DNA from 3 places in the Siminovitchia sp. FSL H7-0308 genome. Region 3 is predicted to be linked to each of the others. Evidence: riboswitches for the same ligand, from Rfam matches in the RefSeq annotation. Region 3 holds a riboswitch; each other region holds the start of a gene.
The links. Region 3 has a riboswitch for thiamine pyrophosphate ahead of MHB50_RS02045 (ABC transporter substrate-binding protein). Riboswitches for the same ligand answer to the same signal wherever they lie in the genome.
Positions count from the first base shown of each region.

Region 1 (6,463 bases), 1.4 Mb from region 3:
CCCGTAAATACATCTTTTGTTGTAGGGGATTTTGTGCTGCCAAGCACTTGATTGTCATTATCCAACAGGACGCCGTCCGTGTTCGTTCCTCCTACATCAATTCCCAATCTGATCATTTGTCCAATCGCTCCTTTACTAATGTTTCGAGCGGAATATAGTCATATGGATATTTGAAATATCTTGGTCCAGCCGTTTCGATTCCCATGTCAGTCCGCCACTTTTCGTGCGCGGGGAAGGCGGTGATGACAACGCGCGCGCCATATTTGAGCCCCTCGGTTGTGATAGGCATTCCGGTTTCTTCATCAAGGACGGCGATCAAGTCCGGCGTCATGGCAACCGGCTTGCCGTTCACCTCTGCCAGCAGGTGCTCGTTTTGGAAAAATAATGTCGCGGACTTGTCTTGAAAGTTGTCGAGTCCTTCAAAATGGGCTTCGCCTCTTGTAAATCCGCCTTCAATCTTTCTTTTAATGAGGGCGGCTTTTCCTTTAAACAGAATGTGGCCATTCAAAAGCCGGGTGATTTGTGAGATGGGATGCTCCGCCGACTCTCTTTTTCCCCGTAAAAGGCCACCCACATTTTTGGCAAGCGTCAAAGTTCCGGGAATGACGCTTTCTTTCGCCTGTTTTCCGGTTATTCCATAGTCGCAGACAATCGAAGAGCCGCCCATGGAGATGGTGACGTTACGGGAGATTTTTTCACTCCAATAGCCGTCGGCCGGTTCGATCGTCACAACGTTTCCTTGTTCATCCCCCAATGTGACGAGTTCAGGTTTGAGACCGTCTAAATGGAATGTCACCATTTGCGCTTCGGGAAAAGCGCGGCCCATCGCATCTCCATCCAGGATGGGAATATTGTTCATGGCGGCCACCGCCACAGGGATGAGGGAATTGACGCCGCCTATTTCAATCGGCATGACGACGTCGGTCTTTTTGCCGCTTGCTTTTTCAAAAGCTTTTAATGGAGCGGCCAGTTGCTCGAAGGATGGAATTTTTTCGACAAGAACGCTTGGCGAGCCCATTCCGGAAGCCGGCAGTATCCATTGATCATCCTTCAGTTCATCAACAGTGATCACTTCAACGGGACCGTATTGTTGTATGGCGGATAAAGCCATCATTTTTCCGATATAGGGGTCACCGCCGCCGCCTGTTCCGAGCACGGTTGCGCCGACGGCAATACATTCAATATCTTCTTCCGTTAACCATTTCATTTAAAAACGCTCCTTTTTATAAAAAATCAGAATGAAAATCAACTGGAAGATAAATGCGGTCAAAAAGCTGTCCAAAGAAGGAATGGTTGTTAAAGTAAACAGCGCCAATCCAATCGGGCCTTCCATTGTCAGCCAGCTGATCAAAGTTCCGAGCGCCCAGGCCAAAAGCGGCAACAGCTTAAAGCGTTTATCGTTTTCTTCCCGGAACAACCGCATGCCCCCGATATAATAGGATGCTGTATAAACACCGCCGATGGGGGTGATAAACATCGTCATAATCGTTAAAAAGTCGATAAAGTGATCATAAATACCTAGGACGGCAAGTAGTGTGCCGACAACTCCGGCGATCAGGGTGAGTGTCACTTTGCTCGTTTTGGTAAAAATAACCGATAGGCTCAATCCAGATGAATAGGCGTTGCTCGTATTCGTTGTCCATTGGGCCAAAATCAGTACTAAAATGCCCGGAATACCGAGGCCGACTGTAATCATTATCGTTGTTAAGCTGCTTTCATCCATAATGCGAGACAAAATCATTGCGATAATGATCATAAAACTGTTTCCGAAGAAAAATCCGAAAAAGGATGCCAGGACGGCATCTTTTTTTGTTCGAGCCCATCTTGAAATGTCCGGTGAAATCGTCGCCCCGACAACAAAAATACTGATGACGAGCGAGATGGCCATCCCAAACGTAAATGTGTTTTCTACGGGGGCGTTCAGTTCGCTCGCGCCAAATTGCCGAATGGCCAGCCCCACTGCCGCCAAGACAAGGATGAGCAGCAGTGGAACGGACCATGAGCTTAATTTTTCAATCGCTTTATAGCCGATTACTGCGGTTGTCATCATTAATATTCCGCCAATTGCAGCTAACAACGGGACAGGAGCTTTTAATCCGAGCGCACCTTCAATGGCGGCATACGCATTCTCGGCAAAGAATCCGGCTTGGACACCGAACCAGCCCAGTAAGGAAATCGCCATAAATAAGGACACAAGCTTTGCTCCCGAAATGCCGAATGTAAATCTGGAAATCATTGATGTGGATAATCCGGTTACCGCTCCGACGTAGGCGCAAAAAGCGGCTAAGATGCCTAAAATGGCAGAACCGATCAAGACCGCCCACAAAGCGTCTTGAAAGGCCATGCCTTTTCCGAGTTCCGCCCCGAACAGCATCGCGGATAAGTCGATGCCAACCGCGATCCAAACGAGGCTGATGGAAAACCATGCTTTCCTCTCGCTCATCGGAACGGCTTCTCTGGCGTAATCATTTTTCATTTTCATATCCTCCCAGCAAAATCCTCATGATGTAAAGAGCTTCTTCTATTTGATGTTGCAGTTGTTTTTGATCGTACAGATTTATTTCCCAAAAAACCCCATCCATGATTACGACAAATTGTTTGATGAGCCTTGTCGCCTGATATTCAGTTATAGACGGGATGTCCCGTGTAATCAGTGTCAATAAAGAGTTAATCAACCAGTCGTCAAACTGTTGGATATGCTCCTGAAGATACTCATGGATTTCCGGCGGCGGTGCGGTGACAAGAGAAATGTAGGCATTCGTTTCCTCGTTATTCTCTTGGTGATAGGCGACCGCTCCTTTGATCAGCGCTTCAAAAATGTCAAAAATCGGCCGATCATGCACTTTTTGAAGAATTGACTGCATTTCTATGAAATGATCTTTTAATAGCTTTTGAAAAGCCGCCAAAAACAGCGCTTCTTTATTTTTGTAAAAAAAATAAATCGATGCTGGTTTTATGCCGACTTCTTTGGCAATATTCCGCATCGTGGCACCGTGGTAATTGAATTTGGAATATTCGCGAATGGCAGCTTGCAAAATCTTGTCTTTTGTCAAAAAATTCCACACCACCTAACAAGTGTTAGGTTAATGATAATGGAGCTTTTGGCGAAAATCAATAGGATAATAGAGGATGCCGGATAAGTGCTTGTTTCTTAGACAGGCAGTTTTAGGCAATCGCGAACGGCTTTTCTTTATGCCCCACAAACTTCTTGTTTCTAACTATCATCCGAACTCCAGCATTTTTTCCTTGAAGGTTTTATTGATTGGATCTTATTGGATTGAAGGTTTTATTGAATGGAAAATCTTATTGAAATCTCTATTTTACGTATCATCTGAAGGGAGATAGATTGAGGGCTCATCATGACAAAAGGTTCATTTTTGTCATAGCTCTTGTTTTTTTATTCAAAATTTGTATAATATTAAGTAAATCTAATAGCAATAACTGGGGGTGCCCAATGAGTTGGGCTGAGAGGAGAAACACGATGAAGTTTCTTGACCCTTTGGACCTGATCTGGTTAATGCCAGCGTAGGGAAGTTAGTCGGCAGTTTTGGGATACAGTATATGCAAGCCGGGTCCAGTCTTTCTTTGTGGACCCGGCTTTTTAATGTATCTGCCTCCAAGCTGTGTATTCAGATCTCGTCCTTTCAATTATTTTGTAGAGGAGAGATTTTTTTATGTCCATGTCATTCACAAATGAAAAAAATGGTACAGTCATGTTTCAATTTCCAGGAAGCAAAAAAGTGTATGTAGAGGGGTCAAGGCCTGATATCAGGGTTCCCATGCGGGAAATTATGTTGAGTGAGACGAAGACGGAGGCCAAAGTGGAAGCGAATTCTCCTGTTCGAGTATATGATACAAGCGGTCCATATACGGATCCTGATGTTAGCGTAGACATTGCCAAAGGCTTGCTTCCGCTTAGAAGCAAGTGGATTCAAGAACGAGGGGATGTAGAAGAATATGAAGGCCGGGAAATGAAACCGGAAGACAATGGCTTTAAATCCAATCATGACCCCCGTGCCGATCGTCATATTTTTCCCGGGTTAAAGCGTAAACCACTCCGCGCCAAAAAAGGTGCAAACGTTACCCAGTTGCATTACGCCAAAAAAGGGATTGTTACACCTGAAATGGAATTTATTGCAATTCGAGAGAATATGAAACCAGAATTTGTCCGGGATGAAGTGGCAAGCGGCAGGGCGATCATTCCTGCAAACATTAATCACCCAGAGGCTGAGCCCATGATTATTGGGAGAAACTTTCATGTGAAAATCAATGCGAATATTGGGAATTCCGCGGTAACGTCCTCCATCGAGGAAGAAGTCGAGAAAATGACTTGGGCAACACGCTGGGGCGCTGATACAATCATGGATCTATCAACAGGGAAAAATATTCATACAACCCGTGAATGGATTATTAGAAACTCTCCGGTTCCGATTGGGACAGTTCCCATTTACCAGGCCTTGGAAAAGGTAAATGGAGTTGCGGAGGATCTTACATGGGAAGTATATCGCGATACTTTGTTGGAGCAGGCGGAGCAGGGGGTCGATTATTTTACCATTCATGCCGGCGTTCTGTTGCGATATGTTCCTTTGACAGCCAATCGTGTTACAGGAATCGTCTCCCGGGGCGGGTCTATTATGGCCCAATGGTGTCTGTATCACCATAAAGAAAACTTTCTTTATACTCATTTTGAAGAAATATGTGACATCATGAAGACTTATGATATCGCCTTTTCGTTAGGGGATGGCTTGCGTCCGGGGTCGATTGCGGATGCAAATGATCAAGCGCAGTTTGCGGAGTTGGAGACGCTTGGTGAACTGACGAAAATAGCCTGGAAGCATGATGTCCAAGTGATGGTGGAAGGGCCGGGGCATGTGCCGATGCATCTTATTAAAGAAAATATGGACAGGCAAATGGAAGCCTGCCAAGAAGCTCCCTTTTACACGCTAGGACCACTGACAACCGATATTGCTCCTGGGTATGATCACATTACCTCCGCTATTGGCGCTGCAATGATTGGCTGGTATGGAACCTCCATGCTTTGCTATGTCACCCCAAAAGAACATTTGGGACTTCCGAATAAAGATGATGTTCGGGAAGGGGTCATCACTTATAAAATCGCCGCACATGCGGCAGATTTGGCGAAAGGCCATCCGGGTGCGCAGATGAGAGATGACGCACTTTCCAAAGCCCGATTCGAATTTCGCTGGGAAGACCAATTCAACTTATCATTGGATCCGGAACGGGCAATGGAATATCATGACGAGACTCTTCCGGCTGATGCGGCCAAAACAGCGCATTTCTGCTCCATGTGCGGACCCAAATTTTGCAGCATGAGAATTTCTCATGACATTCGTAAATATGCGGAAAAAAACAACTTAAACACGCAGGAAGCATTTGAAAAAGGAATGCAGGAAAAAGCGGCTGAATTCCAAAAAGCCGGAAGCAGTATATACCAATAATTTTCTCTGGAGGTTTTCCGTATGAATGTACAAAAAATAAGAGAGGAAATTAAGCAGTTGGAAAGGAAAATAGAGGTATTGCAGGTACGGATAAATGAAATCCAACAAGCCTGCGACCATCATTTTATTGGCGATGCATATTATGAAACCTGCAGCAAATGCAATAAGGTGAATGTATTATATTATTACTGGTTCACTACTAAAAGCCCCCGAAAGGAAACTGATATGCTCCCCTAAAGGTAGACAGATAAAAAATAAAAATCTGTTTTCCTTAAGGGGAGTTTTTTTCTAAAAAAGCGATTTGCGACCCCGCTTCCGAAAATATGCCTGCTTAAGGATCGCCCGGGAAATAGGGTGCTTACATCCATGGTGGGATTGCCAAGTGCTATCCCGTCCTTATCGGTTATTTTGGTAAAAGGCGTATCAGAGGTTATTCTGTTCAACAATCAAGCTGTGGCTAAGCCTTCCGTCGGTAAGTCAAAGGGTGTTTCCTTTAGATGAACCGGGCCGCTGGCCAAACAAATGATGATCGCCAAAGCTGGCGAAGCGGGAGTTGATCCCGCTAAATCGGGAACGGCGATATCGAAGACGGTCCCCTCGCCTATTTTCCGGAAGTCCATCCGCGTCCGGGTAGAGCTGCGGTGGGAGATGGAGAGAAAGAAAGCTCTCGTGAAGGGGCTTTTTATTGATGTTCTACATACGATATTCCCAAAAGATGTTGGAGGGATTTATCGTGGCGAAATGGATTGATGTTTCAACGACGAAACACCAGCTCAAGCTTTTTGACGGAAACAAGTTGATAAAGACGTACCCGATTGCTGTCGGCAAGATGTTAACGCCAACACCATACGGAAACTTTGCGGTCATCAACAAACAGCGGAATCCCGGAGGTCCGTTTGGTGTTATGTGGATCGGGTTATCAAAGCCCCACTACGGAATTCATGGGACAAATAACCCTTCTTCCATTGGCAAAAACGTTTCACATGGCTGTATTAGAATGCATA
Region 1 covers NZ_CP150282.1:3,546,811-3,553,273, reverse strand. The annotation lists gene MHB50_RS16825 (hydantoinase/oxoprolinase family protein) at 1-116, opposite strand, end outside; gene MHB50_RS16820 (DUF917 domain-containing protein) at 113-1,207, opposite strand; gene MHB50_RS16815 (cytosine permease) at 1,208-2,476, opposite strand; gene MHB50_RS16810 (TetR/AcrR family transcriptional regulator) at 2,466-3,053, opposite strand; TPP riboswitch at 3,434-3,549, shown strand; gene thiC (phosphomethylpyrimidine synthase ThiC) at 3,675-5,459, shown strand; gene MHB50_RS16800 (serine protease) at 5,481-5,696, shown strand; gene MHB50_RS16795 (hypothetical protein) at 5,982-6,209, shown strand; gene MHB50_RS16790 (L,D-transpeptidase) at 6,193-6,463, shown strand, end outside.
Region 1: another riboswitch for thiamine pyrophosphate. It lies ahead of thiC (phosphomethylpyrimidine synthase ThiC); the one in region 3 lies ahead of MHB50_RS02045 (ABC transporter substrate-binding protein).

Region 2 (6,463 bases), 1.7 Mb from region 3:
CCGCCATTAAGGCTTAACAAATATTCTTCGCTTTTTCCTTCCGTCGCCAATTGGAGGGCGCGATCATATGAATTGTTGTGTGATTCCCAAATATTATTAAATCTGTATACTTTACTTTCCTGTTCTTCTGTTAATTCGCTTTTACTGTATGCGCTAACATGTCCTTCAATTTCTTTTCTGATTCTCTTAATATCTTCAACTAACTTTTCGGTTTCTTGTTGTGTCTTCGTCAAATACAAATCCCTGCTGGCCAATCTCAATTGTTGGACTAAATCCCGGGCTTCCGCCACTTCTTGTATTGGTTTCAAGTTATTGTTATACATGTTGGAAATGGAATGATTTAATGTGTTCATTTGAGTCAACCCGACCACTCCGGTTCCCACTTGAAGCAATGCGAGAATAAGGAAAGCTGTGATCAATTTTACTGCCGTTTTTAAGTTTAAAAACCAATTAAAAATCTTCATCTTTATTACACCAACCCCTACATAATATGAAAATAATATTTACTGTTAATAATGGTTAAAAAGGATGATTTAACCTTTTCGCATCACCTCTAAATGATCCATGTAAAGGAACGACCGTTCTTATTAGATGTATGGGGTCAAATGGAGGAAGGCGCCGTTGTTAACGAAGGCTTTGTTTGCTCCGGCTCCTCATTCGACAAAATTTAGCAAAAAATTCAGTTCCTACATTATATTTAATCGGCATAAATTTTAAAAAATGAAGTCATCTCATGAAAGAAGTTTTTCATCATGTGATGAGAAGTAAATAAATGTAAATGTATGGATATAAATTGGGGATTACTGTAAATGTTTTCCAAATATATTTTCTGAATTGGAGTTTTTCCCTATAAAGGTTTCTCTTCGCCAATCTGCCATTCTTTAATGTTCCTACCAGTCTCTCATGTATTGTTCTGAATTGCTATACAAACCGATCGATTTCGATCATATGGGACTGAAACGTACATTTTATTCACCAAAGAGGGATACCCAGCCGAAGAAAATCTTTGTTAGAACCAAAGTTTCGACGTTTCCCGGTATCGCGGAGTTGACTTCTCTTCTTTACAGAGCGATTGTGCGCTTATTACCGCCAAATTTCAGAAAGTGTTGTCGGTTATATTTTTGGGTATTAAATAATGAACTTCAACTAGGGGGTGACTCTATGGTCAAACGGTCTTTTGCTGCATTGGCGAGTCTGGCCGGAATCCTTATGTTTGTTGCCAAACGGCGAAAGCGATCGGTGCCGAATCTGCCTGACATCCAGCTTGAGTCTATTGAGCAATCCACGAACGCCATCACGTTTCGTTGGAAAGAAGGAATAGGCTTCTACCGTTTGTACAGAGAAGGTCAGTTAATATACAGCGGTTCCGACATTTGTTTTTCGGATAAGGGGCTTAACCCGGCAACGAGTTATTTATACACCGTGGAAATGATGGAAACAACATCTGGACCAGTAAAAATCCAAACGGCGACAAAGCCGGAAAAAAATGATGAAAGTAATATTCTTAAGGATCTCATCGTAACGACTGTTGTGTCGCGTTCGCTTATCAGTTTGGGTTGGGAGCCCATATCCGGGGTCAGTGAATATATAATCAGGCGCAATGGAGAAAAGCTTGCATGTGTTACAAATTGCTTTTACACGGACAAAACTGTCCGGCAGGATGCCGAGTATACATACTCGATCGAGGCGGAGCGGATCCTTCCGTATTCGGAAGAGGATTTAAATGAACCAAAATTTTTGGCGGCGGGAGTCATCGGATTTTTTAAACGAGGACGAAAAAGGGAAAAAGACGCCACGATGGAGAGGTTCCGGATGACAAAAAAGATTCGTGCCATTGAACAAGTTTTACAGTCAAATGGGAAGGATTCCGAAACTGAATGGCGTTTTCTTTATCAAACATTTTTAAACAACAAGTGGATAAAAAACCCCAACTTTTTTTCTCCGTATCGTTATTTTCAAGGGGACAATCGGGGGTTTGATCCCCATTCTTCCAATTACAGAACGAAAGCAGAAGTCCATGTGCGGCTTGGAGGAGGAACTCCGCACATACAGTTTGAGAAAGATGTGGGAGAAACGAGGGGATACGGATGGACGAAAAGAATGAAGGATAGAGCAACAGCATCCAGTGAGGGCATGAAAGTGGAAGAGATCGAGAAAACTAGTGAAAAAGCGATCTTTCGGCTTACACATTCCGTAAAAAACCCGCTTGTTGTTTCCCCGGCTGTCGACTATGAAGTTTGTGCCACTTTTTGGCGGGATGGTTTGTATGATATTTCCGGGAAGCATGATCAGTCGCCTCACCATGAAGTATATGTTCAATCGGACGCTCAATCCAAAGCAGTATGGGAGCCTGTCCATCAGGCGCAGGACCAAGGCCTGGAATGGATGTCGGGGACGATGGCTTCACAGTATTGGCGGGTATCAAATTTGCAATAACAAATATTGAAATTTTTCAAAAAACGATTACAATAAAGGATAGTAGTTGAATCGGCGTGCCAGGGGGAGCTTTTGGCTGAGAGTGGATTCGTTCCAGACCCTTAGAACCTGTTGGTTAATTCCAGCGCAGGGATGGTTATTTGAGGTGTGAAGGCAATGGAGTATTTCATTGTCTTTGTTCCCCTATGGTTACGGTCGGTTATTACATCATAGGGGGTTTTTTTATGGGAAAAAAGATGTCTTTACGCATTTTGATCGAGGTAGCGATCTTTGCGGCATTTGCGATGATGCTGGACATGATTCCATCGATTCAGGTAACGCCGGCGATCAAATTTTCGTTTGCCATGGTGCCTATTTTTATTGTGGCGCTTCGTTGGGGGGCTAAAGCCGGTTTTGCTACAGGTTTTTTGTGGGGGATGTTGCAAGTAGTTTCCGGGGAAGCCGCGGGACAAATATTAACGCCTCTGCAAGGATTCATTGAATTTTTCGTTGCTTTTAGCTTTGTTGGAGCGGCAGGATGGTTTGCGCCTGCAGTGCAAAAGGCTGTATGGTCTGAAGGAAAAACAAGGCTCGTACTGCTCTTGTTTGCAGCGATCTTTGTTGGCGGCTTTGCCAGATATACTTGGCATTTCATAGCCGGAATCATTTTTTGGGGTAAGTTTGCACCTTCGGGTCAATCCGCTTTTCTTTATTCACTGATTTCCAACGGCACTTCTTACATTATCTCTTCATTGGCATGTTTTATCGTGATCGCTTTGCTCGTCACAACGGCGCCCCGTTTGCTTCAAGTAAAATAATGGAAAAGGTAGAAAGCAGCGGCACAACCCACGGCCAAAGGGCTTGCTGCTTATTTTTTGTGAAAGTGAAAGTTCGGCTAAATCGTGTACTAGGGAATACGGAGGCTTCTATGATTAGCTTGTGAAGGATTTAGAAAAAGAATGATCGGGGGGCGAAGAAAAGGTCGTCAGAGGGGAAGTCCGCTCCCTCTCCCCGACTTGAAAGCGCAATATTGCTCTTGGCCCCGGCAAGGGCATGCCAACGGCGGCTTCATGACAAGACCGCTTTGGTGCTTTCCGGCGGTTGTATTCAGGGTGGAATGTTGGGAATATCGGCCCGAACAGTTTGAGCTTGGTCAAACGCCTGTCAAGTTGTATTCAGGGTGGAATGTTGGGAATATCGGCAGACAAACAGCCTCTTTCAAGAGTCTGGAATGAAAATAAAGCAAAAGCCGGAGGGAGCGCCATTTGAGCGAACCCCCTCCGGCCAAGTGCCGCTTTTGAGTCAAATCCGAAGTGGATGTGACAAGTTCTTTTGCTACGATAAAAATCGGGCGCGTATGTCCGGCGGCGGAAGCATACAGCTTTCTTTTTTGCCAAACCATTTGTAACGGTTTTTCGCAATCAAGTCATAAAATAGATTGCGGATTGGATAAGGAGCGACCATCAATGGATATAACCATTTCCAAGGTGCGTTCAAATGGCTGCATATCCGCAGTGCTGCTGCCGATTTATAGTACACTTTGTTTTCGTCGATTAACATCATGCTGTCGATATGGGCAGGTACATCCTGGGCTTTTAATAATTTTTGGCCGATGTCGCTTTGTAAAGAAGCAAAGTGAATCTTTCCTTCTGGATCGTTTTGAATGATAAATTGGACACTGGCATCACAAAAATGGCACTCGCCGTCAAACAATACGATGGGATGCATCTTAACACCTCTTCCAAATGGAATCTCTTTTTACTTTAACCGATTTGGCGAAATTGAAACAACGGAAGAATGCGGTTTGGTTTACACAATCTATTTTATTGAAGTACTCTTAGTATAAAAGTGGAAAAGGAGATGAAGAGAATGGATTTACATAATTGGTATGAAAAAGGGTTGACGCCGGATGAATATATCGAAACACTTGAATATCACAAGGACGGCTTTTCGCGGGTTTATGATCAGTTTACTCCCCCGGAGGATGAACGCTTTTTTCAATCCATAAAAGACAAGCAATTGCGGGTCATTGTCTTGGCAGAACCTTGGTGCGGACATTGTATGCTGAACATCCCTGTTTTGCTCCGTTTGGCTGAAAAAACGGATATGCCGGTCCGCTTTTTGCTCCGGGATCAAAACTTGGAACTGATGGACCGATATTTGACGAATGAAAAACGAATTATTCCGATTTTTATTTTTATAGACGAAAACGGAAATGAAGTGGCGAAATGGGGACCGATTACAGATTTTACAAAAAAGTTTGTTGACGGGTTCAAAAAAGACTTGCCGCCGAAGGATGATCCAGGGTACGATGAAAAATTTAAAGTGATGGTAAAACAAGTGGCAAAATCTTTTAGGGAGAATCCGGACTTTTGGAACAACTCTTATGAGTCTATGAAAACAGCACTATATAACTATAAACCTTAAAAACAATTGGGACAAGCAATGCTCTTGAAGTGCTGCGAAAAGTGAAACGCTAATAAGGCCAGAGCCCGATATTGCATCAGGCTCAGGCCTTTTCGTTTTTGCCAAAGGTACAAAGCACTCGGAATTGCCGCAATTTTGGCATCAGTTTGCCGACAGAAGGTAGCCAGATATGCGGGAGAAACATCTATATCAGAGGGAGATGGTGGAAATATATTTTCCCGGAAAGAAAAGTGGAAGGATGATGATTTTGCAGAAAAAAAGACAGTGTCAAGTCGCTGTTGTTCAAGCCGGCGCAGAAGTGATGGACAAAGTGAAAGGGGTCGAAAAGACGGTCCGGTTGATCAGAGAAGCGAGCCAAAAAGGGGCCAATATCATTGTGTTCCCGGAGGCGTTCATACCGGCTTACCCAAGGGGTATGTCCTTTGGAACGGTGGTAGGTTCCCGGTCTGATGAAGGGAGAAAGGATTTTTTTCGGTATTGGAACAATTCCATTACAGTGCCTGGAGAGGAGACAGTAGAAATCGGCAAAGCTGCCAAGAAGGCAAAAGCTTATGTTGTGATAGGGGTGATTGAAAAAGAAAGTGAATCCAGCCAGGGGACGCTCTATTGCACAGCGTTGTTTTTCGGCCCGGATGGGGAGCTGTTGGGAAAACACCGCAAGCTGAAGCCTACTGGGGCGGAGAGACTTATTTGGGGAGAAGGTGATGGAAGCACATTGCCCGTTTTTGATACACCGTACGGAAGAATAGGCGCACTCATATGCTGGGAAAATTACATGCCGCTTGCGCGCGCGGCCATGTATGATAAAGGTGTGCAAATTTACGTCGCGCCAACCGCTGACGGAAGGGATACGTGGTTTTCCACGATGAGGCATATCGCGCTGGAAGGAAGATGCTTTGTTTTGTCATGCAACCAGTATGCCACAAAGAGTATGTATCCGGAGGATCTTTCTTCACGCAAGGAATTGAACGAATGGCCGGAAGAACTCACCCGCGGGGGGAGTTGTATTGTGAATCCGCTGGGCGAATTTATTGTTGAGCCAGTGTTTGGAAAGGAAAAGATTCTCTACGCGGAAATCGATCTGGATAAGATTGCCGAAGCGCAGTTTGACTTTGATGTCGTAGGCCATTATGCGCGACCAGATATTTTCCAGCTGACTGTGAACGAACAAGAGCAAAAAAACACAGTTTGGATCAAGTAGAACGATAGAAATCCTTTCAGGAAATAGGTATTACTTCTTGGAAGGGTTTTTATATTGCAAAGGTAGACATGGGGCTATCTGCACCAAAAGATTTAATCCGGCGTGTTTTGATGACGCTTTTTTAATCTGCTTCTTTTTTCAGCCGTTCTGACCATGTTATGGCGTTTTCCTCACTACAAGACTAATGTCGATTTGGGAAATCTAGCATTCTCGTAAAAAAAATTTGTAAAATATCCCAGATAATTAACCGAAAAGACCCTTTTCTATCAAGAATATTTAAATTATTATGAAAATATAAATAAAAGGGAGGGAAATGATATAATGCGTTGGAGTACAAGTAGAGTGGCCCTTAGTCTAGTATTGTCTCTTTTGTTAGTGCCGTCGTTTTCCCACCTCGACAATGATAAAGTATATGCCGAG
Region 2 covers NZ_CP150282.1:3,293,307-3,299,769, reverse strand. The annotation lists gene MHB50_RS15560 (methyl-accepting chemotaxis protein) at 1-464, opposite strand, end outside; gene MHB50_RS15555 (DUF3238 domain-containing protein) at 1,162-2,436, shown strand; TPP riboswitch at 2,489-2,586, shown strand; gene thiT (energy-coupled thiamine transporter ThiT) at 2,661-3,233, shown strand; gene MHB50_RS15545 (thiol-disulfide oxidoreductase DCC family protein) at 3,751-4,143, opposite strand; gene MHB50_RS15540 (thioredoxin family protein) at 4,285-4,842, shown strand; gene MHB50_RS15535 (carbon-nitrogen hydrolase family protein) at 5,084-6,043, shown strand; gene MHB50_RS15530 (Xaa-Pro dipeptidyl-peptidase) at 6,365-6,463, shown strand, end outside.
Region 2: another riboswitch for thiamine pyrophosphate. It lies ahead of thiT (energy-coupled thiamine transporter ThiT); the one in region 3 lies ahead of MHB50_RS02045 (ABC transporter substrate-binding protein).

Region 3 (6,463 bases):
ATATGGGCGCATCCCGAAGCGGAAATGCTGGTCAAGACGTTTCTTTCTTACTGTGAAAATAATATGAATGTTAGCCGGACTGCGAGGTTTCTATATGTGCACCGCAATACGCTCATTTATAGACTGAATAAAATCAACCAATTATTCAAAATTGACGTCCAGTCCTTTGAACAATGCCAAGTCTTGTACATCGTATTAAAAAAAAGTATAGAAAACAGAGCTTTGCAAAGGAAGGGGTGAAATTTTTACGAAAACAATATACCCAATGGCAATAAAGATACCATTCCCGCGCTCGGCGAGAATGACAGTGAAAGATGGATAATTGAGCAAAACAGCGATGATCATTCTTTCGTTCCCAAACCGCTACAGGGAGATGACTGGATTTACAAGAACGCTTTAACGAGTGGGCATACGCCAACGGATGAAGTGAAAATTCCCGTCATGTTTGTTTTTTCTAAAAAAGGGTATTGGTTAAACATTACACTGGAGAAAAAGATGAACAGGGGGAGTAAGAAACGTGAGTATGACATCTTCCATACCCGATAATACACCTGATTTGAAGGCTGGTTCAAACTTACAAATAAAGTCTTTTGTGAAAGGAGACCCGTCACCATTTCATAACATCGATTATAATAAGACAGGTGTTTACGAATTGACTGATTACACTTTTAGAACACCTTTGGAAAAAATGGATGTTTTCAATGAACTGCTTACGATTCCGTATCCGTGTGAGATCTGGATATTGCCTGTTACAGAGCCAACTACCGCTTTGTTAAAAGAATTACCCAAAAACAAAACCTACGAAAAAACTGCTTCGTTATTCACACTGTTATTGTCCGTTAAACAAACGATGGAAAGGGACCGGACCTTTTTGGTGGCACAACATCAGACAGCTGGCGAAATCATAAAAATTCTTGAAAAGCTGGGCTTTACCGTTACAGAAAAAAGCCCTGAACAATTAACATCCATACAGTTGGCATAAAAGGCAGGGCCACAAGTGGAAAGCGGATGGATATTCGCGCAAATCGTGACAATAAAATCGCGTGAAATCAAGGTTTGTACATTTGATTTCAGGCGGTTTGTTTTTTGTTATAAAAGACGGACAGTGATCAGTGGATGGCGTTTCTGCTTGCAATTATTCATTTTTAAGAATAATCTGATACAAAAGACAAACTGGAAAATGATCTAGTTTTTTGAATACATACATGATCTTCGGCAATTTATAAAAACGAAAATGTAAAATAGGGAAATAGTACGATAGGTATTGTTGGGAGACCTTTTTTGGAGGGGAATGGGATAGATGCGGTGCGGCCCCAATTTGTTTGTATCATATTTAAATATACATTGAATTTGAGCGGGGGGAATGGATATGCATGTTGCGATTGCGGGCGGAAGTGGTTTTCTTGGTAAAGTGTTGCAAAAGCAGCTTTTGAACAATGGCTTTCGCGTGACTATTTTATCAAGAGATCCTGACAAGGTCGAAAAATCAGAAGGTCTTGCGGCTGTCAAATGGCTAGTTGATGGAGCACGGCCTGAAGAAGAACTGATAAATGTGGATGCTTTCGTCAATCTGGCAGGAGAAACGATTAATGGAATCAGATGGACAAGCAAAAAGAAGGATAGAATTGTAAGAAGCAGGCGGGCTGCAACGAAAGAACTGATACGCTTGGCGGAAAAAATGGCCCACAAACCGAAAGTGTTGGTCAATGCTTCGGCTATTGGGTATTATGGCATGTCTGCCACGGAAACATTTACAGAAGCTTCAAGGAGCGAGGCGACCGACTTTTTGGCAACTGTCGTAAAAGATTGGGAAGAACAAGCCTTGGCGGCGGAAGGACTTGGAATTCGAACCGTGCTTGTCAGATTGGGCCTGATTCTTGGAAAAGAAGGCGCGCTCCCTTTGATGGCACTTCCTTATAAGTTGGGGGTGGGAGGGACGGTCGGCTCCGGTGAACAATGGGTTTCCTGGATTCATGTGGAGGATGCGGCCCGTTTAATAGCTTTTGTAATCGAGCATCCTGCTATTTCTGGACCGATAAACGCCACAGCACCCAAGCCGGTTCAAATGAAAGAGTTTGGAAAAACGCTCGGCGCTGTTTTGGGGCGGCCGGATTGGCTTCCGGTTCCTGAATGGTTCATTCGCGTGTTACTGGGAGAAATGAGCAATATGCTCGTTCGGGGGCAGCGGGTGACTCCCGAAATGGCGATCAAACATCAATTTGATTTTTTGTATCCGAATATAGAGATTGCATTAAAAGAAATATTAGATAATAATAGATGACAAGTTTATCAAAAAATAGATTTTTTATCCAATTTATGCTACCATTTATCTATACAGTAGCATGACTAGAGGATGAAGATATGAGCCTAGAAAAGATGAATATAGGTGCGATGATTAAATATCATCGCCAATTAAGGAATATGACCCAGTCCGAATTATGCAAGGGAATTTGTTCTGTCACACATTTAAGCAAGTTTGAGAACTATAACAAAGAAGCAAATTGGGAAACGATCATGCTGCTGCTCGATCGGTTGGGCATTTCACTGGATTCCATTCAGCAGACATCAGAAAAGATTTCTACAGAACTTTCCGATTTACTCGATGCGGTGCTTTCGTATGATAAGGAACGGGCAACGGAGTGCTACAATCGTGTGAAGGAATTACAAGAGTGTATTACGTTTTCCAACTATATATCACTCTATCATTTATATGTATATCGCTATCACTTGCTGATGAATCATTTGGAGGAAGCTGAAAAGGAACAAGAAATTATCAGACAAATAGTCAATTCAATGCCAGAACAGGAAAAAGAGCTTTATGAATTTATTAATGGCGCTTACTATATTATAAAAGGTGATTATAAATTATCTTTGGATACTCTGCTAAAAGTAGAAGCGAATGATCTATTGCCGTCTTCGTGGCAAGCGGAACTCTATTATTTCATTGCCTTCAATTATGCTAATCTAAAAGATAGCAGCAGCAGTGTTGCATACGGCCATAAAGCGTTGGAGGCGTTTTCCAGATCGTTTAATTATTTGCGAATATTGCATACCCAGTTTCTATTAGGCATTGCGTATACAGATTTGGGCATTTACGAGAATGCCACTGAACAATATAACTATATATTTAAAAATATGAACTTGATTAATGCGGATGAATTAAAGTCGGCCATGTATAACAATTATGCCTTGCTCTTAGAGAAAATGGGCGAAATGGATCAGGCTGCCCGCTATTATCTCCTTTCAATGGAACATGCGCAGACGGAAACGGAGTATTTAACGAGCTTGTGCAGTTACACCGAGCTTCTCATTTCCCTGGGCCGGAAAGAACAAGCACTCGAAAATATTTCAAAAATACTGCAGGAAACAAAAGCAAGCTCCATGAGGAAGCAGCAGCTCATTTTCAAATATTATCAATACTTATTGAAAAACAGAAAAGATAGAGCGATGGACTTTCTGGAAAATGACTTGCTTCCATATTTGGAAAAGACCTATTTTATAGAAGATTATAATAAATTCGCTTTATCCTTGGCCCGATATTATTCAGACTCTAACTTGGATAAAGCTCTTTATTATTATAAAAAAGTCGCGGAAAGGGGGGAATGAAAATGAAAAAGCTATATTTAACAGCAGGAGTGGCATTTGCGCTGTACGTCGCTCCAATTATTGGAGGAGTCGTCCCTCAAGCACCACCAATCTTTCCTCCGGTATAAAAATGAACTGCTCCGCCTTGGAGCAGTTTTTTACTTCTGATATAATAAAATAAACTTCATCGCATTTGAGTAGGGGAACCGGTGTCGCCGGTTGAGAAAGCATTGGTGAAATGCTGACCCTTTGAACCTGATCTGGTTCATACCAGCGAAGGGAACGTCAATGAATACAAATATATACTTTTGGCGCCTTTTGGGTTCTTTTTTCCCGGGCGCTTTTTATCATTCAAGGAGGAACATCCAATGAATAAATGGTGGGCAGGTTGCATCACATTGCTTTTATTCCTGGCAGGCTGCGGGAACAATGCGGCCGATAAAAATGAAAATGAAAAAAAAGAAGAAAAAGGACATCAAAAGGTGTCGGTCGTACTCGATTGGTCGCCCAATACAAATCATACGGGGCTTTATGTGGCGAAGGAAAAAGGCTTTTTTGAAGAAGAAGGCCTGGATGTTGACATCATCATGCCGGGGGAAGCTGGCTCTGATCAGCTTGTTGCTTCTGGAAAGTCCGAATTTGGAGTGAGTTACCAAGAAAGCGTGACAGAGGCGCGTGTTCAAGACGTGCCGATTGTGTCTCTTGCAGCCGTGATACAGCACAATACATCCGGTTTTGCCTCCCTTAAGGAAAAGAACATTACATCTCCGAAAGACTTTGAAGGAAAAACGTATGGCGGCTGGGGAGCCCCGCTTGAGGAAGCGGTCCTGGCGTCACTGATGGAGGTGTCTGGCGCCGATATAGAGAAAGTGGATATTGTCAACATGGGAGAAGCGGACTTTTTTACCGCTGTGCAAAGAGATGTTGATTTCGCTTGGATTTATTATGCATGGACGGGAGTGGAAGCGGAGCTTCGCGGGGAAAAATTGAATATGATTTACTTGACCGATTACTCTGATCAGCTTGATTATTATACGCCAGTCATTACGACGAATGAGGAAATGATCAAATCGGATCCGGATACGGTTAAAGCATTTATGGCAGCCGTCTCCAAAGGGTACGAGTTTGCTATCAGCCAACCCGAAAAAGCTGCGGAGATATTGATCAAAGCGGTACCGGATCTTGATCCGGAGCTTGTGAAAAAAAGTCAGGAATGGCTTTCTCCCCGCTATCAAGATGATGCGGCCCGCTGGGGAGAACAAAAGGCCGAAGTATGGAAAAACTACATGGACTGGATGCTTGAAAAAGATTTGCTCGAAAAGGAAATGGATGTAGAAAAAGCCTTCACGAATGAATTTTTACCCAAATAGGAGGAGTAAACGATGACAAACTCACTGATCAGCATACAGATCATCCCGAAAACAAAAAGTGGCGAAGACGTTATTCCATATGTCGATGAAGCGATTAGAGTCATTGAGGAATCCGGAGTCCGTTATGAAGTACATCCTTTGGAAACGACGATGGAAGGGGACTTTACCAAATTGATGGATGTTGTGAAAAAAATGAATGACCGGATGATTGAAATGGGCAGTAAAAATGTGATCTCCCAAGTGAAAATATTGTATCAGCCGGACGGAATTTCCATGGGCCAATTGACGGAGAAATACCGGTAATGAAAGTGCTGGTCAAAAAAGGATGGAGGCCACTGGGGGTCCTCCTCCTTTTATTATGTATATGGGAAGTATACGTAAAACTTGCCAACATTCAGGGCTGGCTGCTTCCTGCCCCCAGCTCCATTGCAAAAGAAGGGGTTTCCGGATATGCGGAACTCGCGCCGCATATCCAGTCTACAGTTGGACTGGCCATTGGAGGATTTTTGATCGGATGTGCAGTTGGTATTCTTGTCGCCATCTTGCTTCATTTAGTGCCGGGATTTCACGAATCCGTTTATCCGCTCCTCATTTTATCGCAGAATGTGCCGATTATTGTATTGGCGCCGCTTCTGGTGATTTGGTTGGGGTTTGGGCTTTTACCCAAAGTCATTGTCATTACCCTTGTCTGTTTTTTCCCTGTCGCGGTAGCGGCGATGGACGGGTTTAGGAGTGCCCCGGCCGAGATGAAGCGATATATGTTAATGGTCGGTGCTTCAAAAATGCAAATATTTACAAAGCTGGAATGGCCATACGCTTTATCATCTGTCTTTTCCGGACTCAAAATTTCCGCCACATACAGCATCATGGGGGCGGTGATCTCGGAGTGGCTCGGAGCGAAAAAGGGGCTTGGTGTTTATATGACGCTCGCTTCCTCCTCATTTCGCACGGATCGCGTTTTTGTCGCGATTTTCATTATTATGTTCTTGAGTTTGCTGTTTTTTGGGGTGATTACCTTGATGGAAAACAGGCTGATCAAGTGGAGAAAAAGGAAGGTACTGTGAATGGGCCATTTAACAATACAAGGTGTAAGTAAAAGTTTCGGACAAAAAGAAGTGTTGCGAGATATTCAACTGAACATTGCAGAGGGCGAATTTATCTCGATTCTCGGACCTTCCGGAAGTGGAAAAAGCACTTTGTTTCATGTGATTGGCGGTTTGCTAAAGCCTGATCAAGGTTCCATCTTTTTACATGACCAGGAGATTACCGGAAAGCGGGGTTTTATTAGTTATATGCCGCAGCATCACGCGCTTTTTCCATGGCGCACTGTCCTTCAAAATGTCCTGCTGGGCCAGGAGTTGCAGGGAGGAAAACAGGATCAACAAAAAGCGTTCGATATGATCCACAAAGCTGGTTTGGCCGGGTACGAACATTCGCTGCCCGATGCTTTGTCTGGCGGAATGAAACAAAGGGCTTCTTTTATTCGGGCGTTATTAAACCCGCAGCCG
Region 3 covers NZ_CP150282.1:433,604-440,066, forward strand. The annotation lists gene MHB50_RS02025 (sugar diacid recognition domain-containing protein) at 1-240, shown strand, start outside; gene MHB50_RS02030 (hypothetical protein) at 518-982, shown strand; gene MHB50_RS02035 (TIGR01777 family oxidoreductase) at 1,370-2,281, shown strand; gene MHB50_RS02040 (helix-turn-helix transcriptional regulator) at 2,362-3,606, shown strand; TPP riboswitch at 3,775-3,885, shown strand; gene MHB50_RS02045 (ABC transporter substrate-binding protein) at 3,954-4,955, shown strand; gene MHB50_RS02050 (thiamine-binding protein) at 4,968-5,258, shown strand; gene MHB50_RS02055 (ABC transporter permease) at 5,258-6,019, shown strand; gene MHB50_RS02060 (ABC transporter ATP-binding protein) at 6,020-6,463, shown strand, end outside.